Regions from separate parts of the Mesorhizobium sp. WSM4840 genome, predicted to be linked through region 1. Evidence: predicted binding sites of a transcription regulator. Region 1 holds the regulator's gene; the other holds the start of a gene.
What was found. The regulator LexA, encoded in region 1, represses DNA repair genes until DNA is damaged. The targets are predictions, from matches to a motif close to TGTTCNNNNTGTGTTCNG.

Region 2: AC0L3I_RS25725 (PA0069 family radical SAM protein) is a predicted target of LexA. The motif match lies at 2,104-2,121, and genes of this name have one in related genera.

The regions. Positions count from the first base shown of each region.
Region 1 covers NZ_JBVVQD010000005.1:164,087-168,869, forward strand. Annotated here, with positions in the region: gene moaC (cyclic pyranopterin monophosphate synthase MoaC) at 1-55, shown strand, start outside; gene AC0L3I_RS09810 (molybdopterin molybdotransferase MoeA) at 58-1,263, shown strand; gene lexA (transcriptional repressor LexA) at 1,368-2,105, shown strand; gene AC0L3I_RS09820 (ComEC/Rec2 family competence protein) at 2,099-4,555, opposite strand; gene gltX (glutamate--tRNA ligase) at 4,658-4,783, shown strand, end outside.
Region 2 covers NZ_JBVVQD010000022.1:81,185-85,967, reverse strand. Annotated here, with positions in the region: gene AC0L3I_RS25730 (ribonuclease HII) at 24-719, opposite strand; gene AC0L3I_RS25725 (PA0069 family radical SAM protein) at 875-2,029, opposite strand; gene AC0L3I_RS25720 (glycosyltransferase) at 2,181-2,687, shown strand; gene AC0L3I_RS25715 (cyclase family protein) at 2,876-3,811, shown strand; gene AC0L3I_RS25710 (MBL fold metallo-hydrolase) at 4,004-4,783, shown strand, end outside.

The DNA of each region.
Region 1 (4,783 bases):
AAAGACCGGCGGCAAATCCGGCGACTACAAGGCGGATGCCAAGGGGGCAGGCTAATAATGGCACTGCTTCCGGTCGCCGAGGCGCTCGAGCGCCTGCTTGAGGATGCTGCGCCCTTGCAGGCTGAAAGCGTCGCCCTGATGGACGCCGCCGACCGCGTGCTGGCGGAGCCGCTCCTGGCGCTCCGCACCCAGCCGCCGTTCAACGCGTCCGCCATGGACGGCTATGCCGTGCGGGCCGAGGATGTCGCATCCGTGCCCGCAAGACTTTCGGTGATCGGCATGGCGCCGGCCGGACGCGGCTTTGCCGGAACAGTCGGCCCGGCGCAGGCCGTGCGCATCTTCACCGGCGCGCCGCTTCCTGCAGGCGCGGACACCATCGTCATCCAGGAGAATGTCCGCGACCTCGGCGGCGGCAGCATCGAAGTGACCGCGTCGACGGTTGAAGGCCGCAACATCCGCCGCCTCGGGCTCGATTTCTCGAAGGGCGACGTCCTGCTGGAGAAAGGCCGCCCGCTTGATCCGGCGGCATTGTCGCTGGCGGCGTCGGCCAACCACCCGCAGGTCAGCGTGGTGAAACGGCCGTTGGTCGCCATCATCGCCACCGGCGACGAATTGCTGCCGCCGGGCAGCGACCTTGGCCCCGACCAGATCATCTCGTCCAATGCCTATGGCGTCGCCGCCGCGGCCCGCTCGGTCGGCGCCAGCGCGCTCGATCTCGGCATCGCCCCCGACCGCAAGGAGGCGATCGCCACGCTGGTGAAACAAGCGGTCGACGCAGGCGCCGACGTCATCGTCACGCTGGGCGGCGCCTCGGTCGGCGACCATGACCTGGTCCATGACGTGCTGACCGGTGAAGGCATGACGCTCGATTTCTGGAAAATCGCCATGCGGCCCGGCAAGCCGCTGATGTTCGGGCGGCTGGGTGACATCCGCTGCATCGGCCTGCCTGGCAATCCGGTGGCGAGCCTGGTCTGCACGCAGCTCTTTCTGACGCCGCTGCTTGCGCGGCTCGGCGGCCGCGCCTTCCGGCAGGACATGCGTCAGGCGCGGCTCGGCGCCGCCATGCCGGCCAACGATCTCAGGCAGGACTATGTACGCGCCGTGGTTAGCGAAGAAGCCGGCACGCTGCTGGCGACCCCGTTCGGCATCCAGGATTCCTCGATGCTCAAAATGCTGGCCGACGCCAACGGGCTGATCGTGCGCGAGCCGTTCGCTCCCCCAGCCGCGACGGGCGCCGCGTGCAGCGTGCTGATGCTACGCTGAACAAAACGTCAACACATTCATTAAATTTTAAACGGTTGCGGAACACAACTGGAACAGATAGTGTTTGTTCTGGGTTTGTTTTTCTGATTCTGTTGGGGGTCGCGATGCTGACACGCAAACAACATGAACTGCTGATGTTCATCCACGAGCGGCTGAAGGAAAGCGGCATTCCGCCCTCGTTCGACGAGATGAAGGAAGCGCTCGACCTCGCCTCGAAGTCGGGGATCCATCGGCTGATCACTGCACTGGAGGAGCGCGGTTTCATTCGCCGCCTGCCCAACCGCGCCCGCGCGCTGGAGGTGCTGCGCCTGCCCGATTCGATCGCGCCCGGCCTCAATGCGGCGCGCAAATTCTCGCCAAGCGTCATTCAGGGCAGCCTTGGGCAGGGCAGCCTCGGACGACAGATCAAGCCGGCGCCTTCGCGCATGCCCGCAGCCGGCAATGACGACGACGTCGTTGCCACCATCTCCATACCGGTGATGGGCCGCATCGCTGCCGGTGTGCCGATCGACGCCATCCAGCACCAGACGCATTCGATTTCGGTACCACCGGACATGATCACCGGCGGCACGCACTACGCGCTGGAGGTCAAGGGTGACTCGATGATCGAGGCCGGCATTTTCGACGGCGACACGGTCATCATCCGCAACGCCGACACCGCCCAGCCTGGCGAGATCATCGTCGCCTTGGTCGACGACGAGGAAGCGACGCTGAAGCGGTTCCGCCGCAAAGGTGCCTCGATCGCACTGGAAGCCGCCAATCCGGCCTATGAGACGCGCATCTTCGGGCCGGACAGGGTCAAGGTGCAAGGCAAGCTCGTCGGACTGATCCGGCGTTACTGAACGGCAGGCTTTTTGGGTTTCTCGGCCCTGCGGTATGGCGGCAGGCCCCTCGCCTCGCGCGAAAATCTCCGCTGCTCATGCCAAGGCCTATAGGGCTGTCTGACGGCAAAACGGATTTCTGCGCGCGTCGTCGCAGATAGCGGATCGAAAAAGACGGCGGCACTGCCCATGCGAGCGAGCTGCCGTTTGGTGACGACGAGAACCAGCGGATTGCGGCAGGGATTATAATAGGCTGTGGCATCATCGATGACGATCAAATCCGCAAAGGCACAGGCTGGCCGTGCGGTTTTGCGGTCGTCGGCGAGCGCGATGATCGCGCCGGACTGGTGCCGGGCGAGGCACAGGCCGGCAGTGCAGTAGAAGGGCGCTCCCGGCGGCAGGTCGGCCGGGTCGACGATGTCGAACCGCACGTCTCCTTTTTCGAATGTCTCCGGCTCGACAATGGTCGCTGAAACCAGCGCATGTTTCCAGTTGTCGGTGGTGAATTCGTTCGAGTGCACCCGGTTGACGGCAAGTTCGCCGCCGCCGATCGGCAGCGCCACCAGATGCGCATCTTCCGAAATCAGCACGTCGGGGGTGCGCGTCTCGGAAATCGTCAGCAGGCCGGCGAGCGCAAAGGGAAGTGCCGCAAGCCGCAACCATGTCGTTGCCATCGTGGCGATGACCAGGGCGGCCGTCACCAGCAGAACCGACTGCAACGAGATCAGCCCGACGGCATCGACCGGCGACCGCTCGGAGATCCATCCCGATATTGCAATCATGGCCGTCAGCCCCTTGCCCATCATGTATAGGAAAGGGCCGTCGAAGCCGAACGGCATTGCCAAGGCGCTGACGACGGCCAGGAACATCACGACCGTGACGATCGGCATGACGGCCAGATTGGCGAACAGGCTGAGCGGCGAGACGCGCTGGAAGTGCCAGATGGCGAAGAGTGCGGTGGCGCTGCCGGCAATGATGGAGGTCATTGCGATGGTACCTGTCCCAGCGGCAAGTTTTCGCGTGACGAAAGCGATCGTTGACCGTCGCTGTGGCGGCGCGGTGGCCTTGTCGGCACGATAGTCGGACCAGCCGGCATAGGCGCCCACGAGAGCAGCGGTCGCGGCGAAGGACATCTGGAAGCTTGGGCCGACCACCTCGTGCGGCGACACGACGATGACGGCGATGGCCGAAATCGCCAGATTGCGCATGGTGAGTGCCGCCCGGTCGAACAGCACGGCGACAAGCATTACCGCCAGCATGATAAAGCTGCGTTCAGCCGCGACCACGATACCGGAAAAAATCAGATAGGCAGCGATGGAAACGAGTGCGGCAGCAGCCGCATATTTTTTGACCGGCCGGCGCGACGAAAAATCGGGAACCAGCGCAAAGGCGCCGCGCAGCAATCCCATGATGGTGCCGGCGACAAGCGCCATGTGCAGGCCGGAAATCGAGATGATGTGGTAGATGCCGGTGCGCCGCATCGATTCGTTTATCTCTTCGGGAATGCCGGCACGCACGCCGACGATCAGCGCGGCGGCAATCTCCCCCTCGGCGCCACCGATGCTGTCCCTGATATGGTCGGCGATGGTTTCACGCGCCTTTTCGATCGAGGAAGAAATGCGCGCGGCGAACGGTGCATCTTCGGAAACGACGATCTTCGGATTGCCGAGGAAAAAGCCACTGGCACCGATACCGGCGAAATAGCTGTCGAAGGAGAAGTCATAACTGTCCGGCCTAACCGGGCCAGTCGGAGGCAGAAGCCTCACATAGCCGGTTGCCACCGAGCCTGCGGTCATCTCAGCGGGAATTTTGCGTGCCGAAACCCTGACACGTTCCGGCGCATAACGCAGTGTCGGCCGGGCGGTCGACATCACGTCGATGGTCAGCCTGATCCGGCCGTTCGCCATCTGATCGAGCCTAACGACACGGCCGGTGAGCTGGGTCTGGATTTCCGAGCCGAGCATCTGCGTTCCCACGCGCCAGGTTTCAACCTTGGCGGCGAGTAGCCCGAGTGCGCACAGCAACGCTGCCATGAAGCACAGATGCGTTTTGCGCCATGAGCGTGTCACTGCCGCACACAATGCCGTGAGGACCACGACGGCAATAGGCTGCGGAAAGTCCGGTTCGACGGCAAGCGAAAAATAGACGATCACCCCGCATGCCAGAAAAACCGGCACCAGCAGAAAGGCGACGCCGCGGTCTAGTTCCAGGCCGGCTGCCGAGGCCACGCTGTTGCGGATACCGGATGGTGAAAGATGGCTAAGCTGTCGGCGGAAACGAATGACAGGCCCGGGTGTTGGAGCCGGTGTTGGCGCGGCGCGGTCCGGCGAAAGGGGCTGAATGCCCGGGTGCGACGCAGGCAGCGAAACGGGTAGCGGCTCGGCGTGGGGAACGTCGGCAAACAGCGATCGTTCGCTGACGCTTGTGGTCGTGCCCTCGCTCTTGTCCGCGCCGCGGCCTGGTCCAGCCATCGGGTCTGCCCCTTGCGCCCTTGACCTCCTATGCTACATGAACGCGCGACGCGCGAAAGTCCGCGCAATCACATCCGCTTCCTGCGCTTGCCTGAGAGTTCCATGTCCGACAAGGTCGTCACCCGTTTCGCCCCCTCGCCCACCGGCTTCCTGCATATTGGCGGCGCGCGCACGGCGCTGTTCAACTGGCTGTATGCGAAACACACCGGCGGCACGATGCTGCTGCGC
Region 2 (4,783 bases), on a different contig from region 1:
AAAGCGCGACGATGGACCATCGCTTAATCCAGACCCGAAAAACTCTCTTCGTCCTGCACCTCGGTTCCGCCAAGCCGGAACGGTGCGAAGGACGCGCGGTGCAGCCGCGCCACCGGTCCATGCACCTCGATCGCGGCACGGTGGCGGACCGTGGCGTAGCCCATATGGAGTTCGAAACCGTAATGCGCGTGATGGCCGCCGCAGCCGCACATCATGCGGTCGCGCATCACCTTGGCGACGATCGACGCGGCGGCGATCGACTGCGAGCGCTGGTCGCCCTTGATCAGCGCTCTGCCTTCGCATGGCAGTCCGGGCGGCACGTCGCGTCCGTCGACCAGGGCCAGCTTTGGCTGCACCGAGAGCCCGACCAAAGCGCGACGCATCGCCTCGAGGCTTGCCCTGAGAATATTGCTGCCATCGATGCCTTCCGCGCCGACCGAAGCCATCGACACGCCAAGAGCGGAGCCGAGGATTTTCAGGAACAGCGCCTCGCGCTGCAGATGGCTGAGGCGCTTGGAATCGTCGAGGCCGTCGGGAATGTTGGCGGGATCGAGCACCACCGCTGCCGCCACGACCGGCCCGGCGAGCGGGCCACGGCCTGCCTCGTCCATTCCCGCCACCGGCCATAGGCCTTCGGCCATCGCCTTCGCCTCGAAAGAGAAATCGGGTCTCTCAACGATTTCGAAGAGAAGCGGAGAATCAGAACGCGCGCGAGCCATGTTGCGGCGAGGTTCGCATCGGCTCCGATTCTCCGCAAGCCCCTCCGGGTCGGGTGAGGCACCGGACCCGGAGGGCACCGTCTGCAAGCCCGGGGACAAGGACAGGCCGGACGGGATTTTTCATGTGCCGCCGGCAGCGGCGGCACACGATGTCTTCACAGCAGCATCAGTTGCTCGGTTGCCTTGGCCGCCGCAACGAACTGGTCGGTCCTGAGCGACCGCCGCTCGGCGTTAAGGCCAAGCCGTTTGGCGGCGATCTCGAAGCGCCGGCCGATCTGCCAGGCATAGGGGCCGGCGCCTTTCATGCGCTTGCCCCAATCCGAATCGTAATCCTTGCCGTCACGCATCGAGCGGATCAGTGACATGACGTGACGGTAGCGGTCCGGATAATGGCGCAGCAGCCAATCCTTGAAGATCGGCGCGACCTCCAGCGGCAGGCGCAGCACGACATAGCCGGCCTCGCGCGCTCCTGCTGCACGTGCCGAATCGAGGATGCGTTCCATCTCCTGATCGGTCAGGCCGGGGATGATCGGAGCGACCATGACCGAGGCCGGAATGCCGGCGTCCGAAAGCTGCCTGATCGCCTCCAGCCGCTTGGTCGGCGTCGACGCGCGGGGCTCCATCGTTCTGGCCAGCATCCGGTCAAGCGTCGTCACCGACAGCGCCACCTTGGCCAGCCCGCGTTCGGCCATGCGCGACAGGATGTCGATGTCGCGCGTCACCAGCGCGGACTTGGTGACGATGCCGACCGGGTGGCCGCGCGCCTCCAGCACTTCGAGGATCTCGCGCATGATCCGGTACTGCTTCTCGATCGGCTGGTAGGGATCGGTGTTGGTGCCGATGGCGATGGTGCGCGGCTGGTAGCCGTCCTTCGACAGTTCCTTGTCGAGTAGCCGCGCCGCATCCGGCTTGGCGAACAGCCTCGATTCGAAATCCAGCCCCGGCGACAGGCCCATGAAGCTGTGCGTCGGCCGCGCGAAGCAATAGACGCAGCCATGCTCACAGCCGCGGTAGGGGTTGATCGAGCGGTCGAAGGAAATGTCGGGCGATTCGTTACGGGTGATGATGGTGCGCGGCTTTTCGACCTGCACCTCGGTCTTGAAAGGCGGCAGCTCCTCCAGCGAGTTCCAGCCATCATCGAACACATGCCGGCTGACCGGTTCGAACCGGCCGGACGGGTTGATGCCGGCGGACCGGCCGCGATTGCGGTCTGGACGGATTCGGACGCCACTCTGCTCGATCATTGCATTGGCCATCTCGGCCCTTCCAGCCCCGAAGGCGGCAATGTCGGCACGTACGATCTGTTCCATTTTTGCCCTCTCCCAGGGACTGTCGGCTGGCTGTCGAATCGCTCTGTTCATGAAAATAATCCTATTTTATCCACCAGAACAAATCAAGAACATTTTTGCCATGCTACGCAAAAACTGGCACTGCGCCCCGCATTCCGCTATTCGGCTAACGATGCTTAGCGTTCTCATCCAGACCCTGAATGACGAAGAGAGACTTGCCCGCACGCTTGCCTCGCTGATTGGCGGCGCGGTCGAGGGCGTGGTGCGCGATGTCATCGTCTGCGACACCGGCTCGACCGACCAGACGTACCGCGTTGCCGAACATGCCGGCTGCCTTTATGTGGCGAGCGGCGGCATTGCCGCCGGCATCAGGCAGGCCAAGGGCGACTGGCTGCTGCTGCTGGAGCCGGGGGCGCGGTTGGCGGAAGGCTGGATCGACGAAGTCGTCGCCCACACGGCCCGGCAAACCATGCCGGCGCGGTTTTCGCGGGCGCGCGGCAGTCGCGTGCCGTTCCTGTCGCGGGTGTTTTCGGGAAACCGGGCTCTGGCCGAAGGGCTGGTGATCAGCAAGCGTCAGGCCGCGGCCTTATCGAAAAACGCCCGCAGCGCCGAAGCCATCGCGCGCGGCCTTTCGACCAAGAGGCTCGACGCCGAAATCTGGGTGGCGCCGGCGAAGTGACGGTCGTCACTCTCCCCATAGCGGGCGAGGGAACGTCGCGTCCTTCGTTAGGGTGAGGCGGCGCGCAAGCCGTGGGCGGAAAGCGGCATGATGGAATCCGCATTGGCGCGATACTCTTGGGAGGAATGCATATGCTTGTCGTCCTGCGGGAAACTCGCGATACTCAGCAATATTCGGGGAGATTGCAGATGAATGTATCTAAATTCGTTCGTATCGCCTCGCTGGCAGCCGCTTGGTCAGTGCCGGCGATCGCGGTGGCGCAGGAATCGTCGCTTTGGTCGGTTTATGAGAACACGCTCAAATCGGCCAAGTACATCGATCTGACCCACGCCTTCGAGCCGGTGCAGCCCGTATGGCCGGGCTTCGCCAATGCCAAATTCAAACCGGCTGTCGCCGGGAAGGACATCGAGGGCTACGTCAAGGCCGGCGAAGAGTTCACCTATGACAAGCATGGGTTCGTCGGGAGCGCCTACGAATTGTCGACGGACCAATATGGCACGCAGCTCGATCCGCCCTCCCACTGGAACCCACTCGGTGCAACGATCAGCGACCTGCCGGCCACTTATGCCGTGCGGCCGCTCGTCGTGATCGACATCAGCGGCAAGGTGCAGACCGACGAAGGCTATCACCTCCAGGTCGCCGACATCGAAGAATGGGAAAAGGAGCACGGCCGCATACCGGAGGGTTCGGTCGTCTTCGTGCGTTCGGATTGGTACAAGAAATGGTCCGATGCCGCCCGCTTCAACCAGAAGCCGTTTCCAGGCGTCAGTTTGGACGCGCTGAAGTTCCTGCATCTGGAGCGGAAGATTCTGTTTCATGGTCATGAGCCGCTCGACACCGACACCACGCCCAATCTCGAGGGCGAACATTGGCTGCTTCACAACAATTTCACGCAGGCAGAAGGTGTTGCAAACCTCGACAAGGTGCCTGAGGCTGGGGCGTTGGTTACAATCGGCTTTGCCAAGCCGCTTGGCGGGTCAGGCGGATATGCGCGTTACATCGCTATTGCACCCGCCGATTGGACAGAGGGCGTTTCGGTCACCGAAGCGCCTGGTGCCCCGCTTTTCCGGCAAAAGGCGCCGCTCAAGCGCGACGAGAACGGCGTCTTCCGTCCGACGCCCTGATCGTTGACGATATCATCGGGGCGGCAGGGCCGTGGCGCGTCCCATTCGACGCGATTTGTCGCGTAAGTCGGGACAAAAGGTTCAGACGACCAGCCCGTCCGGCGCTCGCGAAAACGTGACTGTCCCGATGATAGCCATCACAATTGCTGGCGCTATCGTGGCATGAGCGCCGATCCTGCCAGGGAGGCAGTCATGCTCCGCCTATCTGCCGCCGTTCTGCTGAGCCTGGCTTTCTGGCCGTTCGCCGCGTCGGCCCAGGAAGAGCCGCCGCCGTCGAGATGCGTTGCGATCGCCGAAGCGCTGCCGTCGGCCACCTATGCCAGCTTCACAGCGCCAAAGGCGCAGACGCCTCCGCTGGCCGAGGCTTTCGTCGACGGCGACGTTACGATCACCTATGCCGGCCATTCGACCTACATCATCGAGACGCCCGCCGGCGTCAGGATCGCCACCGACTTTTCCGGCGTTTACGGCGCTGACCCGCTGCCGCGCGTGGTGACCATGAACAAGGCGCACCGCACCCATTATTCGGACCATCCGGATCCCGCCATTGAGTATGTGCTGCGCGGCTGGAATCCGGACGGCGGTCCGGCGCGGCACGCCCTTGTCGTGGACGATGTCTACATCCGCAACGTGCCGACGGATATCCGCAATGGCGGCGACCTCGGCAAGGACGGCAATTCCATCTTCATTTTCGAAGTGGCGGGGCTCTGCATCGGCCATCTCGGCCATCTGCACCACCGGCTGGAAGACGCGCATTACGGCGCCATCGGCCGGCTCGACATCCTTATGGTGCCTATCGACGGCGGCATGACGCTGTCGCTCGACCGGATGACCGAAATCACCGCGCGGCTCTATTCCTCGATGATCCTGCCGATGCATCGCCATGCGACTCCGATCAGCGAATTCACAGGTAGGATGGGCGACGATTTCGCAGTGGAATTCCTGTCCGGCCAGTCGCTGACGGTTTCGCTG